Regions from separate parts of the Pseudooceanicola sp. NS-SX9 genome, predicted to be linked through region 4. Evidence: riboswitches for the same ligand, from Rfam matches in the RefSeq annotation. Region 4 holds a riboswitch; each other region holds the start of a gene.
What was found. Region 4 has a riboswitch for thiamine pyrophosphate ahead of thiM (hydroxyethylthiazole kinase). Riboswitches for the same ligand answer to the same signal wherever they lie in the genome.

Region 1 (4,206 bases), 340 kb from region 4:
CGAAGGTTTCGACGATGCGGGCGGGGCGGGGCGACAGGACATGGATGCGGTCCGACAGGCAGATCGCCTCTCGGATGTCGTGGGTGATCAGGATCGCGGTCCAGCGTTCCTCGGCCCAGCGGGTTTCCAGCCAGCGCTGCATCTCGGTGCGGGTCAGCGCATCCAGGGCGCCGAAAGGTTCGTCCAGCAGCAGCACGGGGCGGTTTTGCACGATGGTGCGCGCCAGCGCCGCGCGCTGCCGCATCCCCCCCGACAATTGCGCGGGCCAGTGCCGTTCGAACCCCTGCAGGCCAAAGCGCGGCATGAGCGGCGCCACTGCGGCGCGGGCTTTGCTGCGCGACATGCCCTGCACCTGCAGCCCCAGGCCCACGTTGTCGATGATCCGCCGCCAGGGCATCAGCGCATCGCGCTGCGGCATGTAGGCGAAGGTGTCGCGGGGGGGCTTGGGCATCTCGATCCGGCCGGCATCGGGGGGCAGATTGCCCAGCAGCAGCTCGAAGATCGTCGATTTCCCCGCCCCCGACGGCCCGATGATCGAGGTGAATTCCCCCGGCCGCACGTCGAAGGTGATGTCATCAAGCACGCGCGTCGTGCCGCGGGTCAGGGCCAGGCCCTGCAGGCTGAGGGCGGTCATGCGCGCCTCCAGGGCATCGAGACCCGCTGCAGCAGGGCGGCCAGCGCGAACAGCACCAGCGTCAGGGCGGAACTGACCGCCACCGCCGCCAGCACCAGATCGGGGCGGAAATTGTTCTTGGCGTTCAGGATGAAGATCCCCAGCCCCTTCGCCGCGCCCGCATATTCGGCAAAGATCGCCGCCACCACCGCATAGGTGATGGAAATCCGCAGCCCGGCAAAGAAGAACGGCAGCGCCGAGGGCAGGCGGGCGCGCAGGAAGACGCCCAAGGGGCGCGCACCCATGCTGCGCAGCAGGCGCTGCAGGTCGTCCTCGGTGCTGTCATAGCCATCGACCAGGGCCACCAGCATCGGGAAGAACGTCACCAGCGCCACCAGCAGGATCTTGGGCATCAGGCCAAAGCCGAACCACAGCACGATCAGCGGCGCGATGGCCACCAGCGGCAGGGTCTGGCTGATCACGAAGACCGGGAACAGCGCGCGCCGCAGCACCGGGACAAAGTCGATGGCCACGGAAAAGGCGAAGGCGGTCAGCAGCGACACGGCAAAACCCGCCAGCGTCGCCACCAGCGTCGGGCCCGCGTTGGCCAGCAGCACCATGCGCGCGCCCCAACCCTGCGTCACCACCCGCGAGGGCGCCGGCAACAGGCTGGAGGACACGCCCGACAGGTCGGCATAGGCCTCCCAGGCGATCACGATCGCGCAGACGGCCACGAGCGCCGGAAGCGCCCGCCCCGCCTTGCGGCGGAAGGACAGGGGGGGCATGGCTCAGACCTTCGAGGGGCTGTTCGCGGACACCGTCAGATCGACGGTGACATGGCCTTCGGGCGGGCCGAAGCGGCAGAAGGCCTCGGCGATGGTGGCAAAGACCGGGCCCGCGTCGCCCCGCAGCTTGGTGCAGAAGTTCTTCGATTTCTCGAAGACGCCGCTGGCCTTGATGAAGTCGATGCAGCCGTAGATCTCGGCCATGTGGTCGCCCTGGCCCATCACGTAAAGCGACATCTGCGCGGCCGCGGCCTCGCCGGTCAGGGGGGTGCCTGCGACGGCCGCCAGCGCGTCGGTGATGCGCTGCGCCACGGGTTCGTCGGGATTGGCCAGCGCACCGGTCACGCACATCGGATCGTCGGGTTCGCCCGGGCAGCCGCGCGACAGGGTGGCATGCAGCACGACATGTTCGCGGGTGGCGGCAGCGCGCACGTAAAGATCGCGCAGCGCCGGGAACAGCACCTCGGGCGGGCCGACGATCAGGGTGGAAATGTCGTCAGTCTGGATCCGCAGGCGATCCTTCCAGGGATCGAGCGCCCGGATCGCATCCAGGATGACGGGCACGAAGGCCCCGGTCATCGGGTAGAGGGAAATTTGCGCGCCTGTGAACATGGTTCCTCCTTGCTCCGCTGGCATGACCCAGATCAGCTTCTGAGGGTCCGGGGGCCTGACGCCCCGCATCTCAGCCCCGGCAATTGCGGGACCCCCCTGTGGATGGCGCGTTCAGATCACGGTTCGGGGCCCTGCGCAAGGGGCGGCAGGTGTCGCGGGGCAGCCTTTGCACGCGGTGCTTGGCGGACGGGCAGGGCTGCACTAGCCTGCGGGTATCAACAGGAAAGGACTCGCCATGGAGATGAGCGACAGCCGGATCATCCGCGCCGATCGCGCCACGGTCTTCGCCGCCCTGCTGTCGCCCGAGGTCCTGAAGGACTGCGTTCCGGGCGCCGAGGAGGTCACCGGCACCCCGCAGGACGGGTTCGAAGCGACCGTCGTGCAGAAGGTCGGCCCGGTGAAGGCGACGTTCAAGGGGGGCGTCACGGTGTCGGACCTGCAGCCGGACACGGCGCTGACGCTGAGCGGCGAAGGCAAGGGAGGGGCTGCGGGCTTTGCCAAGGGATCGGCGAAGGTGCGGCTGGAGGATCACGCCGAGGGCACGCAGATCTTCTACGAGGTCGAGGCCCGCGTCGGCGGCAAGCTGGCGCAGCTGGGCAGCCGGATCATCGACGGTTTCGCGAAAAAGATGGCGGACCAATTCTTTGCCCGCCTGCAGGAGGGCCTTGAGGACCCGCCCGAGGACACCCCCGAAGACCCGCCCGGCGGCGATACCGATCCACCCGAACGCAGGGGCTGGCTGAAGCGCCTGCGCGGCTGATCCGCCCCTGTCTGCCGCCGTTGCGCAGGCCTGTCCATTGCCCCGCCCGCAGGGCAGACGGCGCCGTTGTGTGAAATCCCACAGTTCCCCCCGGGCCATTCTGGCATATGTCCGGTGTCTGACCGGCGCCGCCTGCCCGTGTGGCGCGTTTTCCGAATTATCCTCAGGGGAGAGCCGATGGCACCGATCCTCCAGGTGAAAGACCTGCGCAAGACCTACGAGGGCGGCTTCGAGGCCCTCAAGGGCATCAATCTGGACATTGAGGAAGGCGAGATCCTCGCGCTGCTGGGGCCGAACGGCGCCGGCAAGACGACGCTGATCTCGACCCTCTGCGGCATCACCCGGCCCACATCGGGGACGGCGACGGTGGCGGGGCACGACATCCGCACCGACTACCGCCGCGCCCGCGACCTGATCGGCCTGGTCCCGCAGGAGATCAACCTTGAACCCTTCTCTTACGTGGGGATGAACTTGCATTTCTCGCGTGGGCTGTTCGGCAAGCCGCGCGATACGGCGCTGGTCGATGGCCTGCTGAAGCGCTTCTCGCTCTACGACAAGCGCCGCAACCGGGTGCGCGAGCTGTCGGGCGGCATGAAGCGGCGGGTGCTGATCGCCAAGGCGCTGGCGCATGAACCGCGGGTGCTGTTCCTGGATGAACCCACTGCGGGCGTCGACGTGGCGCTGCGCAAGGACATGTGGGATGCGGTGGCCCAGCTGAAGAAAGAGGGCGTCACGATCATCCTGACGACCCACTACATCGAAGAGGCCGAGGCCATGGCCGACCGCGTCGCGGTGATCCGCAAGGGCGAGATCCTGATGGTCGAGCCCACCGCCGACCTGATGCGCCGTTTCGGCCGCAAGGCGCTGACGATCGAGCTGCGCGAGCGTCTGGCCGCGATCCCCGCTGCGCTGACCGACTGGGACCTGAGCCTGGCGCCCGACGGGCTGTCGCTGACCTACAGCTACGACACCCGCGCCGAGCGCACCGGCATCGCCGGTCTGATGCGCGCCATCCAGGAGGCGGGCATCGTTCTGAAGGACATCTCGACCTCGCAAAGCTCGCTGGAAGAGATCTTCGTGGACCTGGTGTCGGAGGGCAAGGCATGAACCTGCTGGCCATCAAGGCGATCTACATGAACGAGATGTCGCGGTTCTTCCGCACCATCCTGCAAAGCTTCGTCTCGCCCGTCATCTCGACCTCGCTCTACTTCGTGGTCTTCGGCGCCGCCATCGGCTCGCGCATCGACCAGGTCGAAGGTGTGCCCTACGGCGCCTTCATCGTGCCGGGGCTGGTCATGCTGTCGGTGATCATGCAGTCGATCTCGAACGCGAGCTTCGGCATCTATTTCCCGAAATTCACCGGCACCTTCTTCGAGATCCTCTCGGCCCCGGTGAACTTCCTGGAGGTGCTTCTGGGCTTCGTGGGGGCGGCGGCG
Region 2 (4,206 bases), 1.2 Mb from region 4:
GCGGCAGGCTGCGGCCCAGACCCGCGCCGCTGCCGTCCGTGCGCGTCACCAGCAGCGCCAGCACCGCGGCAGCCGCCACCAGCGCCGTCTGCAACAGGGCCAGCACCGCCGCCCGGCCCAGGTCGAAATCGAAGGTGAAGGCCTGGAAGATCGCCAGTTCCACCGTGGTGGCGCGGGGGCCTCCGCCGAGGATCAGCGCCACGGCAAAGCTGGCAAGGCAGATGGCAAAGATCGCCGCCAGCGCCCCCGGCACCACCTGGCGCAGCATCGGCACCTCAAGCAGGCGGAAGGTGGCGGCGGGCGGCAGGTTCAGCTGGGCGGCCAGGCGAAAGCGTTCCGCCGGGATCGCTTGCCAGCCCTGCAAGAGCATCCGCGTCGCCAGCGGCATGTTGAAGAAGACATGCGCCAGCACCACCCCATGCAGCCCGTAGATCCGCCAGGGGCCCAGCCCCAGATGCGCCAGCGCCGTGTTCAGCAGGCCACGTGCCCCGAAGACCGCCAGCAACCCCATGACCGCGACGATCACCGGCAGGATGAAGGGCGCGCCCGTCAGCGCGATGAACAGGCGCCGCCCGGCAAAGCGCCGACGCGCCAGGGCCCGCGCCACCGGCAGGGCAAGCGCCACGGAACAAACCGAGGACAACGCCGCCTGCACCAGGGTGAAGCGCAGCGCCGCCCAGTCGGCGGGCCCCGGCAGGCTGCCACCGCCCGCCCGGATCAGGATCGCGGCCAGGGGCGCGAACAGCACCAGCAGGACCAGACCTGCGGCACTGCCCGCGAGGCCCTGCCTCAGCGCGACAGGGCGGTGCGCCATTCTTCAAGGGCGGGGGCGCGGGCGGCCTCGGCCTCGGGCGGGGTCATCAGCAGGGCCTTGTCGGCGGGCACGATCTGGTCGAAAGCCGCAGGCAGGGGCTGGGCGGGCTTGATCACCGGGTACATCCAGTTGGTTTCCGGCAGCAGCGCCTGCACCTTGTCGGACACCAGGAACTGAAGGAACTCTTGCGCCAGCTTCGGCTGGGCGGCGGTCCTGGTCATCGCGGCGACCTCGACCTGCATGTAGTTGCCTTCCTCGAAGGGCAGAGCGACCTTGCTGTCGTCCTTTTCCGCGATCACGTGATAGGCGGGCGAGGTGGTGTAGGAGAGCACCAGATCGGCCTCGCCCTTGAGGAACATGCCATAGGCCTCGGACCAGCCAGGGGTGACGGTGACGATGTTGTGGGCAAGCGCCTTCCAGATCTCGGGGGCCTGGTCGCCATAGGCCTTCTTGATCCACAGCAGAAGGCCCAGCCCGGGGGTCGAGCTGCGGGGATCCTCGATCACGATCTTGGCGTTGCTGGCGGCGAGGTCCTTGAAGGATTTCGGTTTCGGACCGTCGGCATTGCCCACGAAGGCGAAATAGCCCCAGTCGAAGGGCACGAAGGTGTCGTCGTCCCATGTGACGGGCAGGTCGTAGGTGGCCGTCACGCCCGAGGGGGCGAAGAGGCCGGTGCCCCTGGCCTGCGCGGTCAGCGACGTATCAAGGCCCACCACCACGTCGGCCTTGCTGCGCGCGCCTTCCAGCCGCAGCCGGGACAAGAGCGCCGCGCCGTCGCCCGCGGTGGTGAAGACCACGTCGCAGCCGCACTGGGCCTCGAAGGCCTTTTCGATCGCCGGGCCCGGACCCCAGTCCGAGCTGAAGCTGTCGTAGGTATAGACGTTGAGCACGGGCGTCTGGGCCGCGGCTTGGCTCGCCAGCAGGCAACCCGTGGCAAGTACGAGATGCTTCCACATGGCATCACTTCCTTTTGCGACGGGCGGAGACAGAATGGCGGCATGGTGCCGGACCTTCCCTCCGCCGGTTCTAACCGGATCAGGTTCAACGGGTTCGCGGTATGCATCTCAGCCCGAAGGCTCCCCGAGGTGGGGCGGACAGTAGGGGGCGGGCGGGGGCTGCGCAAGGTGGAGGGCGCCTCCGGCGGGCATATTTGGAGAAAGATGAAAGGCTGGGCAGAGGGGCGCGCGGGGCGTGGTGTCGAGGTCGGCTGTGCAATTGCGCAAGGGGCGGGGATCGGGTAACCGGGACGTGAATGTTGCCCCCGGGGAGGTCCGCCCATGTCCATGAATACCTTCGGTCATCTCTTCCGTATCACCACCTGGGGCGAAAGCCACGGGCCGGCGCTTGGCGCGACGGTGGATGGCGTGCCGCCGGGCGTGGACCTGGACCCCGAGCTGCTGCAGTACTGGCTGGACCGCCGCAAGCCCGGCCAGTCGAAATACACCACCCAGCGGCGCGAGCCCGACGAGGTGGAGATCCTGTCGGGCACCTTCGAGGGCAAGACCACCGGCACCCCGGTGCAGCTGATGATCCGCAACACCGACCAGCGGTCGAAGGATTACGGCGACATTGCCGAAAAGTTCCGCCCCGGCCATGCCGACATCACCTACTGGCTGAAATACGGCATCCGGGATTATCGCGGTGGCGGGCGGTCCTCGGCACGTGAAACCGCGGCGCGGGTCGCGGCGGGCGGGCTGGCGCGGGCGGTGCTGGGGGTGCTGGCGCCCTCGGTCGAGATCCGGGGCTACATGACGCAGATCGGGCCGCATGGCATCGACCGCAGCGCCTTTGATGCGGCCGAGATCGAAAAGAACCCCTTCTGGTGCCCCGATGCGGGTGCAGCCGAGAGCTGGGCCGGTTACCTGGACGATCTACGCAAGTCCGGCAATTCCGTCGGCGCCGTGGTCGAGGTGGTCGCCAAGGGCGTGCCTGCCGGTCTGGGCGCGCCGATCTATGGCAAGCTGGACACCGATCTGGCCGCCGCGATGATGTCGATCAACGCCGTCAAGGGCGTCGAGATCGGCGAGGGCATGAATGCCGCCTGCCTGACCGGCGAGGAAAACGCCGACGAGATCTTCCCCGGCAATGACGGCCAGCCGGTCTATTCCTCGAACCATGCGGGGGGGATCCTGGGCGGGATTTCCACCGGTCAGGAGATCGTCGTGCGCTTCGCGGTCAAGCCGACGTCCTCGATCCTGAAGACCCGCCAGACCATCACCAAGGACGGCCAGGCGACCGAGATCATCACCAAGGGTCGCCACGACCCCTGCGTCGGCATCCGCGCGGTGCCGGTCGCCGAGGCGATGATGGCCTGCGTGATCCTGGACCACCTGCTGCTGCACCGGGGCCAGATCGGGGATGCGGGCGGAAAGATCGGCTGAGATGCTCTCGATCCTGTCGATCACCTTCCCGATCTTCGCCATCGTCGGCCTGGGCTATGTGCTGACGTATCTGAAGGTCTTCGACAGGATCCAGCTTTCGGCGCTTGGCAATTTCGTCATGCTGCTGGCGCTGCCGCTGTTGCTGTTCCATGCCACCGCCACCCAGTCCTTCGGGCAGCTGGTCGATCCGGGTTTCCTGCTGACGCTGGTCTGCGCGGGCCTATGCACCCAGGCACTGATCTGGATCCTGCTGCGGCTGCGGGGACTGGGGCCGGGGCGGCGCGCGGTGGGGGTGCTGGGGTCGGCGACGCCGAATTCGGCCTTCCTGGCCTTCCCGATGATGTCGATGATCTTTCCCGATCAGGCCCCGTCGGTGCTGGCGATGTGCCTGCTGAACGAGAATTTCGTGCTGAACCCCATCGGGCTGATGTTGGTCGAGGCGGCGCGGCCGCGCGACAGCGCGCCGGTGTGGAAACGCGCCCTGCAGCTGGTCCTGTCGGTGCTGAGGCGACCGATGATCCTTGGGCTGATCCTGGGCGCGCTGTGGTCGGTGCTGGGGCTGCCGCTGCCGCCGGTGATCGAGCATCCGATCGACCTGATTTCCCGCACGGCCTCGCCGCTGGCGCTGTTCTTCATGGGCGGCACGCTGGTCGGCCTGCCGATCCGCGGCAACATCCGGCTGGCTTCGGTGATCACGGCGTTCAAGCTGGTGGTGCATCCGGCCATTGCCTTCGGATTGATCAGCCTGTTCGCACTGCTGGGCTGGCCCGGCCCCGCCAGCCCACAGATGGCCACCGCGCTGATCCTGTCGACCGCGATGCCGGTCTTCGGGGTCTTCCCCCTGCTGTCGCAGGGATCCGGCCATGAAGGCGCCGCCGCCCTGACCGTGATGATCTGCACCCTGAGCGCCTTCTTCACCCTGACCGCGCTGATGACGCTGCTTTTGTAACCAAAGCCGCCGCCCGGCATTTGCAATTTGTTAACGATTTCCCCGCAGCCTGTTTCGTGGAT
Region 3 (4,206 bases), 270 kb from region 4:
GTCCAGCAGATGCACCTTGCCGGGATCGAGGTAACGCCCGCCCGCGCGGTCATCCAGAAAGGCGTCGTCCTCCAGCGTGTCCCAAAGGCCGGTCACCACATCGACGAATTCCTCGGCCCTGGCATAGCGGTCGGCATGCAGCGCCTGTGCATCGAGGCCATAGTTCATCCCCGCGAAGGGATCCGAGGATGTCACCATGTTCCACCCCGCCCGCCCCTGCGACAGCCGGTCAAGCGAGGCATAGAGGCGGGCGACGTTGTAGGGCTCGTTGAAGCTGGTCGAGGCGGTGGCGATCAGCCCGATGTTGCGGGTCACCATCGACAGCGCCGACAGCAGGGTGATCGGCTCGAACGGGCGGATGCCGTTATGGGCGGCGATGGCCGACAGATGCGGCTTGTTGAAGGGCATGGCGGGCACATCCGCCAGGAAAACCGCATCCATCTTGGCGGCCTCGGCCAGCTGCACCAGTTCCAGATAGTGCGCGACCTCGAACCCGGATGAGGCCTGCGGATCCCGCCAGGCGGCGGGATGCATCCCGGTGAAGGTCAGGAAGGCGTTCAGCTTGATCTGGTCGGGGCGGCGCATCGGAGGGCTCGGGCATTGAGGAGGTTACCCGCACCCTAGGAGCGTGACGCCCCCCGGACAAGGACCAGGGGACTGCAGGCCGCCCCTTCCCGCGGGACAGCCTGCCGCGACTGCCCGGCGCGGTGGCAGGGGCCGTCACGGCCCGGGGGAAGGCCCCATTGGTCCCGGGACCTCAGTGCGGGCGGGCGGCCTGGGCCAGATGGGCCTCGGCCTCGGGGTCGATCCCCAGACTGTCGGCGTCAAGCCCCGCCATCGGATCGGCATAGACCGCCATGTCCAGCTGCCCCTCGCTTTTCGCCACGATGGTCGAGACCACCGCATCCCCCGAGATGTTCACCGCCGTGCGGATCATGTCCATCAGCCGGTCGACCCCCAGGATCAGCGCGATCCCCTCGATCGGCAGGCCGACCTGGTTCAGCACCATGGTCAGCATGACCAGCCCCACCCCCGGCACGCCCGCCGTCCCGATCGAGGCCAGCACCGCCATGACGATCACCGTCAGATAGCCGCTGACGCCCAGATCGATGCCATAGACATTGGCCAGAAAGACCGTGGCGACGCCCTGCATGATCGCGGTGCCGTCCATGTTGATCGTCGCACCGAAGGGCACGGTGAACGAGGCCACGCCATTGCTGACCCCGATCCGTTCGGTGACGCAGCGCAGGGTGACGGGGATCGTGGCGTTCGACGAGGCGGTCGAGAAGGCAAAGACCTGCGCCGGGCGCATCTTGCGCAGGAACACCGCCGGGCTGAGGCCCGACAGCCCCTTCAGGAACAGCATCAGCGTCCCGAAGAGATGCAGCAGCAGCGCCCCCACCAGCACCAGCACATAGGTCAGCACCGGCAGGAACAGCCCGATGCCCTGTTCGGTGAAAGTCTTGGTGATCAGGCAGAAGACGCCGATGGGCGCAAAGGCCATGACGATCTGCACCACCTTCATCATCAGCTCGTTCAGGTATTCGCAGGCCTCGACGAAGGGTTTCGAACGGTCCCCCAGCATCAGTGCCGCCACCCCCAGGATGATGGTGTAGAAGATGATCTGCAGCATCTCGCCATTGGCGAAGGCCGCCACCGGGTTCCTCGGCACGATGGCCGCGAACGTGTCCCAGACCGAGGGCGCGGCCTTGCCCGCGACCCCCGCCGTCTCGACGCCCGACATCTCGAAGCCGCGGCCCGGCCCGACGATCAGCGCGATGACGATGGCAACCGCGATCGCCGTGGCGGTGGTCAGCAGGTACAGCACAAAGGACTTGCCCCCCACGCGCCCCAGCACCCGCACATCGCCGATCCCCGCCACCCCGCAGATCAGCGAGAAGAACACCAGCGGCACCACCAGCATCGACAGCGCATTGACGAACATCTTGCCCACCATGGCGAACAGCCCGCCGATGATGGTCTGGTTGACAAAGCCGATCTGCAGCTGGTTCAGGATCACCCCCAGCACCAGCCCCGCCCCCATGCCGATCATCACCTGTGTCGTCAGCGACATGCGGTCCGCTTTTCCGGAAAGTTCTGCCATGCTCATCCTCCTGATCCGGGCTGTGCGACGGGTGGCGCCCCGGCCGCCCCAAAAGTGACTTAGCGTCAATCCTGCGCAGGTCACGGGCCCGTGTCTTCCGGTTTCGCCCGAAATGCCTGCCCCCTGCCGCGATTCCGGGCCGGGGTGCCGCCGGTTTCGGCACCCCGGCCCGCTTGACAGCCGCCCTGCCCCCGCCGATAACACCCCCACGTCAGGGGAGTCCCGCCTAGGGGACTGAGAGGCTGACAGGGGGAAACCCCGGTGACGCGACCCTTTGAACCTGACCCAGTTGATGCTGGCGTAGGAAGACCGAAGGGCATTTCCGCATTCTCTGTGAACCAGGGGCGGTCCTTTCGGGCCGCAAGGGCCCAGTCGCGCAGGCACCGGGTCCCCATGGCCCCTTTCTGCCAATAGTCTCAATCGGGTCTCTGAAAAGGAGACCGATATGAAAGACACCGTTCCCGCCATCACCACCGGCGGCCTGCCCGCCTCGCGCAAGGTCTATGTCGAAGGCGGCAGCCACCAGATCCGCGTGCCCATGCGCGAGATCGCCGTGACCGGCGAGGCGCCACTGACCGTCTACGACGCCTCGGGGCCCTATACCGATCCCGCCGCCGCCATCGACATCGCCCGGGGCCTGCCGCAGGTCCGCGGCGGCTGGCTGCAGGCGCAGGGCCATGTCGAGGCCTACACGGGCCGCACCGTCACCGAGGCCGACAACGGCTTTGCCACCGGCGCCCGGCTGACCCCCGCCTTCCCCGAGGCCCGCACCGTGCTGCGCGCAACCGAGGGCCGCGCCGTCACCCAGCTGGCCTATGCCCGCGCCGGCATCATCACCCCCGAGATGGAATTCGTCGCCATCCGCGAGAACGAGGGCCGCGCCGCCTCGGCCGGCCCCCGCGACGGCGAGGCCTTCGGCGCCGACCTGCCCGATCTGGTCACCCCCGAATTCGTCCGCCGCGAGATCGCCGAAGGCCGCGCCATCATCCCCGCCAACATCAACCACCGGGAGCTTGAGCCGATGATCATCGGCCGCAACTTCAAGGTGAAGATCAACGCCAATATCGGCAATTCGGCCGTGACCTCCAGCATGGAGGAAGAGGTCGAAAAGATGGTCTGGGCGATCCGCTGGGGCGCCGACACGGTGATGGACCTCTCGACGGGTCGCAACATCCACAACATCCGCGACTGGATCATCCGCAACGCCCCCGTGCCGATCGGCACGGTGCCGCTTTACCAGGCGCTGGAAAAGGTCGGCGGCGTGGCCGAGGACCTGACCTGGGAGGTCTTCCGCGACACGCTGATCGAACAGGCCGAACAGGGGGTGGACTATTTCACCATCCACGCCGGGCTGCGCCTGCACATGATCCCGATGACCGCCCGGCGCGTCACCGGCATCGTCTCGCGCGGGGGGTCGATCATGGCGAAATGGTGCCTGCACCACCACCGCGAAAGCTTCCTCTACGAGCATTTCGAGGAGATCTGCGAGATCTGCCGCCGCTACGACGTCAGCTTCTCGCTGGGGGACGGGCTGCGCCCCGGCTCCATCGCCGATGCCAATGACGAGGCCCAGTTCGCCGAGCTGCGCACCCTGGGCGAACTGACGCAGATCGCCTGGGCAAGGGACTGCCAGGTGATGATCGAGGGCCCCGGCCATGTGCCGATGCACAAGATCAAGGCCAACATGGACGAGCAGTTGAAACACTGCCACGAGGCGCCCTTCTATACGCTCGGCCCGCTCACCACCGACATCGCGCCGGGCTATGACCACATCACCAGCGCCATCGGCGCGGCGATGATCGGCTGGTTCGGCACCGCGATGCTGTGCTACGTGACGCCCAAGGAACACCTTGGCCTGCCAGACCGCGACGACGTTAAAACGGGCGTTATAACGTACAAGCTGGCCGCCCATGCCGCCGATCTGGCCAAGGGGCATCCGGGCGCGCAGCGCCGCGACGACGCCCTGTCGCGCGCGCGGTTCGAATTCCGCTGGGAAGACCAGTTCAACCTTGGCCTCGACCCCGACACCGCCCGCGAAATGCATGACGAGACCATGCCCGCCGAGGCCCACAAGGTCGCGCATTTCTGCTCCATGTGCGGGC
Region 4 (4,206 bases):
GCCACATCCACCAGCGGCAGGTCCTGTTCCACCCCGAAGAAGGCCCCCAGGGTCGAACCCATGTAGAAGTCGATCTTGCCCGCCAGCAGCAGCGCCTGGTTGTTGACCTGCGGCCCGCCCGGCAGGATCGTCACGTCAAGGCCGCAGGCCTTGTAGGTGCCATCGACGACAGCCTGGTAGAAGCCGCCATGTTCGGCCTCGGCCACCCAGTTGGTGCCGAAGGTCACCTTGGTCAGATCCTGCGCCGCCAGCGGAGCCGCCATCGCCAGAAGCGCCGCAGCCGAGGCAAGTTGAGTACGGAACATCTTTTTTCTCCCTGTCCTGTGACGCCAGCCTTGGCGTGCCCTCGCGCCGAGGCGACGGAAATTCACGGCCCGCTGCGGGACTTTTCCCGCATTGGTGCATTTTTTGACTTTTCGGTCAGGCCATTGCCTATCCCTTGGGCATCACATGGACGGTAGCCTTGAAATCCCGGCAACCGGGGTGCCTGTTTTGGTGGCACATCCCCGGGACCGAGTCTGCACCGCCCGGCCTTAAGGGCACCGATGTTCCCCTGAGCGCAACAGGAAAGAATAGGGATAACAACACCCTAGAAAGCCGCGCCCCGAAATTGCTGGGCTGTCCCCGAACTGCTGCGAAACTATGCCGCGGGGCCTGCGGGGCAGCGGGGAACAGACGGGTATGCCGCAGCGCAGCAATTGACACCGGCGGTGGACGGGCGTTGGGTCCGCGCAGTTTCCGCGCCCTCCCCGCGCCCTTTCGTGTATCCGGTCCGATGTCCCATCCCCTGTCCGCCGCGACCCGCCTTCGGCGCCGTGCCATTCCCCTCGTCGCCCTGCTGCTGTGGCTGCAGACCGTGCAGAACATCCTGTGGCCCGATCCCCATGTCCGGCTGGCAGCGATGGGGCTGTTCGCGCTGTATCTGGCGATGACGGCCGGGCAGGCACAGAAGCCGACGCGGGTGATCGTGGTCATCGGCTCGGCGGTGATGGCGCTGGCGCTGGCTACGGGGGCGCCGCTGGCAGCAGTGGCCAGGGGGCTGGACACGGTGCTGCTGTTCATGGGCTTTTTCCCGGCGATCACCCTGATTTCCGTGATGATCGAGCAGGGCGGCGCGTTGAACCGCGTGACCGAGCGCGTCAGCGCCATGCCTGACCACCAGCGCCCCGGCGCCACGCTGATCGCCGCCCATGCCATCGGCGCGGTGATGACGGTGGGCGCCTTCATCGCCCTCGCCCCGCCCTTCCAGACCCTGACCGGAGACGGCGCCCGCCAGCGCGCGGGCCTGGTCGCCATGCGCGGCGTCGGGCTGGCGCTGCTGTGGACGCCGTTCTCGCTGGGGGCGGGCTTTGCCAGCAGCCACCTGCCCAGCGTGCCGCTGTGGCTGGGGCTGGGCTGCGGAGCGCTGCTGGCGATCTGCGGGCTGCTGCTGTCGCTGCGGGAATGGAACCCGCTGCGGCTGGGGCCGTCGCTGTCGCTGGTCAGCCAGATGGCGCTGCCGATCATCGGCACCGCCGTACTGCTGATCGTGCTGAACGCGGTCACGGGGCTGTCGGGCACGGGGCTGGTGATCCTGCTGACCCCGGTGGCCTTCGGCCTGTGGCTGACCCGCCAGGATACGGCCGTGCGGCGGTCCTCGGGCGACAGGATCTGGCGAGAGCTGGGCAAGCTTGGCAACACCGCCTGGCTGTTCGGCGCCTCGATCACCATGGGGGCGGTGCTGTCGCAGACGCCCTGGTTCCTGACCGCGCTGACCCATCTGGGGCTGGCCGACCTGCCGGCGCCGGCGATCTTCGGCGTGCTGATCCTGTGCAGCATCCTGATGGGCATCTGCGGCATGCATTCCACCGTCATCGGCGCCATCCTGGTGGCGCTGCTGGCCGGGGTGGGCGACGCGCTGGAGCCCCTGGCCGCCTTCATCCTGATCCTCTTCGGCTGGCAATGCGGCATGGCGCTGTCGGTCGCCTCGGCCTCGGTCTCGATCGCGACGCGCAGCTTCGATCTGCCGCTGGCGCGCATCGTCTGCGGGCCGAACCTGGGCTTTCTGGCGGGGCTGGGCGTGGTCACCACGGCGCTTTACACGGCATTGCACCTGACCCTGGGCTGACGCCGCCGCGGCCGGGGTTTGACACGCCCCCCGCCCTGTGAAACACCCGATCCTGCGACAGGGGCGCCCGCACGGGCTGAGACGTACCCTTAGAACCTGACCCAGATAATGCTGGCGGAGGGAGGCGCAGGATCGTCGGCCCCTCGCCCCGCTCCAGCTCTTTCTCGCCGGTCCTCATGCGCGAGTGAAAGAGCGAATGACCGACCTTCCCGCAACCCTGGAACGGATGCGTGCGACCGCGCCGCTGGTCCAGAACATCACCAACTATGTCGCGATGAACGTGATGGCCAACGTGATGCTGGCCATCGGCGCCTCGCCCGCGATGGTCCATGCCCGCGAAGAGGCCGCCGAATTCGCGGGCCTGGCGCAGGCGCTCAGCGTCAATATCGGCACGGCGGATCCCGCCTGGGGGATCTCGATGGCGGAAGCCGCCGCCGCGATGACCGCCCGGGCCAGGCCCTGGGTGCTGGATCCGGTGGCGGTGGGCGCCACCGCCTTCCGCCGCGATCTGGGCGCCCGGCTGCTGGCGCTGCGGCCCACGGTGGTGCGGGGCAATGCCTCGGAAATCCTGGCGCTGGCGGGGGGGCTGGCGGCCGGCAAGGGCGCCGATGCCGCCGACAGCGTCGAGACCGCCCGCGCCGCAGCCCTGGCGCTGGCGCGGGCGTCGGGCTGCGTGGTGGCGGTGACAGGCCCGGTGGATTTCATCACCGACGGCCGCCGCACCGCCGAGGTCGCGAACGGCGATCCGATGATGCCCAAGATCACCGCCCTGGGCTGTGCGCTGAGCGGGGTGGTGGCGGCCTTCACCGTGGGCCAGGACCCGTTCGAGGGCACGCTGGGCGCGCTGACCGCCTATGCCGTGGCGGGCGACATCGCGGCCGAGACCGCGCGCGGCCCGGGCAGCTTTCAGGTGGCGTTCCTCGATGCGCTGCACGCGCTGACGCCGGCCGATCTGGCGGCGCGGGCGCGCGTCAGCGAAGGGGTCGCGGCATGATCCCGGCGCTGTGCTTCATCACCGATGCCGGCGCGCCGCGCCCGATGCTGGCCCAGGCCGAAGCGGCCGCGCGCGCCGGGGCCCGCTGGATCCAGCTGCGCGACAAGACCCTGCCCGATGCCGCCTTCGCCCGCCTCGCCCGCGAGATGGCCGAGCGTCTGGCCCCGACCGGCGCGCGGCTGATCCTGAACGACCGCATCGACGTGGCGCTGGCAATCGGCGCCGACGGGCTGCATGTCGGCCAGAGCGACGGCGACCCGGCCCGCATCCGCGATCTGATCGGCCCCGAGATGATCCTGGGCCTGTCGGTGGAAACCGAACCCCAGCTGGCGGCCATCCCCGTCGACTGCGTCGATTACCTGGGCGTGGGCCCGGTCTACGCGACCGCCAGCAAGCCCGACCATGCCCAGCCCCTGGGCCATGCGGGTCTGGCACGCATCGTTGCGGCCGCGCCGTTGCCCTGCCTGGCCATCGGCGGCATCACCGCCGCCGATGCCGGGCCGCTGAAGGCGATGGGCTGCGCGGGCATGGCCGTCGTCTCGGCCATCGCGCGGGCGCCCGACATGGGGGCCGCCACCGAAACCCTTCTGCACGCATGGAGCGCCGCATGATCCCCAACATCCTGACCATCGCGGGCTCGGACCCTTCGGGGGGCGCGGGCATCCAGGCCGACATCAAGGCGATCAGCGCCAATGGCGGCTATGCCATGAGCGTGATCACCGCGCTGACCGCGCAGAACACCCGGAGCGTCACCGGCGTGGCACTGACCGATCCGGCGATGATCCGCGCCCAGATGCAGGCGATCCGCGACGACATCCGCATCGATGCGGTCAAGATCGGGATGCTGGGCACCCCCGAAATCGTGCAGCTGGTGGCGGACCTGCTGGATGGCCTCGACTGTCCGGTGGTGCTGGATCCGGTGATGGTCGCCAAGGGCGGCGACCGCCTTCTGGCCGCCGAAGCGGTGGCGGCGCTGCGCGACCATCTGCTGCCCAAGGCCACCGTCATCACCCCCAACCTGCCCGAGGCCGCCGACCTGCTGGGCCAGCCCGAGGCCACCGAAAGCGCCCAGATGGAGGCTCAAGCCCGCGCCCTGCTGGCCCTT

Region 1: it holds a riboswitch for thiamine pyrophosphate, as region 4 does, so the genes downstream of both, AC2ITM_RS14045 (YkoF family thiamine/hydroxymethylpyrimidine-binding protein) here and thiM (hydroxyethylthiazole kinase) in region 4, are expected to answer to the same signal.
Region 2: it holds a riboswitch for thiamine pyrophosphate, as region 4 does, so the genes downstream of both, thiB (thiamine ABC transporter substrate binding subunit) here and thiM (hydroxyethylthiazole kinase) in region 4, are expected to answer to the same signal.
Region 3: it holds a riboswitch for thiamine pyrophosphate, as region 4 does, so the genes downstream of both, thiC (phosphomethylpyrimidine synthase ThiC) here and thiM (hydroxyethylthiazole kinase) in region 4, are expected to answer to the same signal.

The regions. Positions count from the first base shown of each region.
Region 1 covers NZ_CM170818.1:2,957,836-2,962,041, reverse strand. Annotated here, with positions in the region: gene AC2ITM_RS14055 (ABC transporter ATP-binding protein) at 1-634, opposite strand, end outside; gene AC2ITM_RS14050 (ABC transporter permease) at 631-1,398, opposite strand; gene AC2ITM_RS14045 (YkoF family thiamine/hydroxymethylpyrimidine-binding protein) at 1,402-2,010, opposite strand; TPP riboswitch at 2,002-2,118, opposite strand; gene AC2ITM_RS14040 (SRPBCC family protein) at 2,246-2,770, shown strand; gene AC2ITM_RS14035 (ABC transporter ATP-binding protein) at 2,948-3,877, shown strand; gene AC2ITM_RS14030 (ABC transporter permease) at 3,874-4,206, shown strand, end outside.
Region 2 covers NZ_CM170818.1:254,951-259,156, reverse strand. Annotated here, with positions in the region: gene AC2ITM_RS01230 (thiamine/thiamine pyrophosphate ABC transporter permease ThiP) at 1-814, opposite strand, end outside; gene thiB (thiamine ABC transporter substrate binding subunit) at 790-1,770, opposite strand; TPP riboswitch at 1,810-1,907, opposite strand; gene aroC (chorismate synthase) at 2,092-3,195, shown strand; gene AC2ITM_RS01215 (AEC family transporter) at 3,197-4,144, shown strand.
Region 3 covers NZ_CM170818.1:2,345,185-2,349,390, forward strand. Annotated here, with positions in the region: gene AC2ITM_RS11175 (LLM class flavin-dependent oxidoreductase) at 1-585, opposite strand, end outside; gene AC2ITM_RS11180 (dicarboxylate/amino acid:cation symporter) at 758-2,104, opposite strand; TPP riboswitch at 2,308-2,428, shown strand; gene thiC (phosphomethylpyrimidine synthase ThiC) at 2,550-4,206, shown strand, end outside.
Region 4 covers NZ_CM170818.1:2,616,086-2,620,291, forward strand. Annotated here, with positions in the region: gene AC2ITM_RS12365 (ABC transporter substrate-binding protein) at 1-305, opposite strand, end outside; gene AC2ITM_RS12370 (hypothetical protein) at 776-2,107, shown strand; TPP riboswitch at 2,157-2,247, shown strand; gene thiM (hydroxyethylthiazole kinase) at 2,304-3,101, shown strand; gene thiE (thiamine phosphate synthase) at 3,098-3,712, shown strand; gene thiD (bifunctional hydroxymethylpyrimidine kinase/phosphomethylpyrimidine kinase) at 3,709-4,206, shown strand, end outside.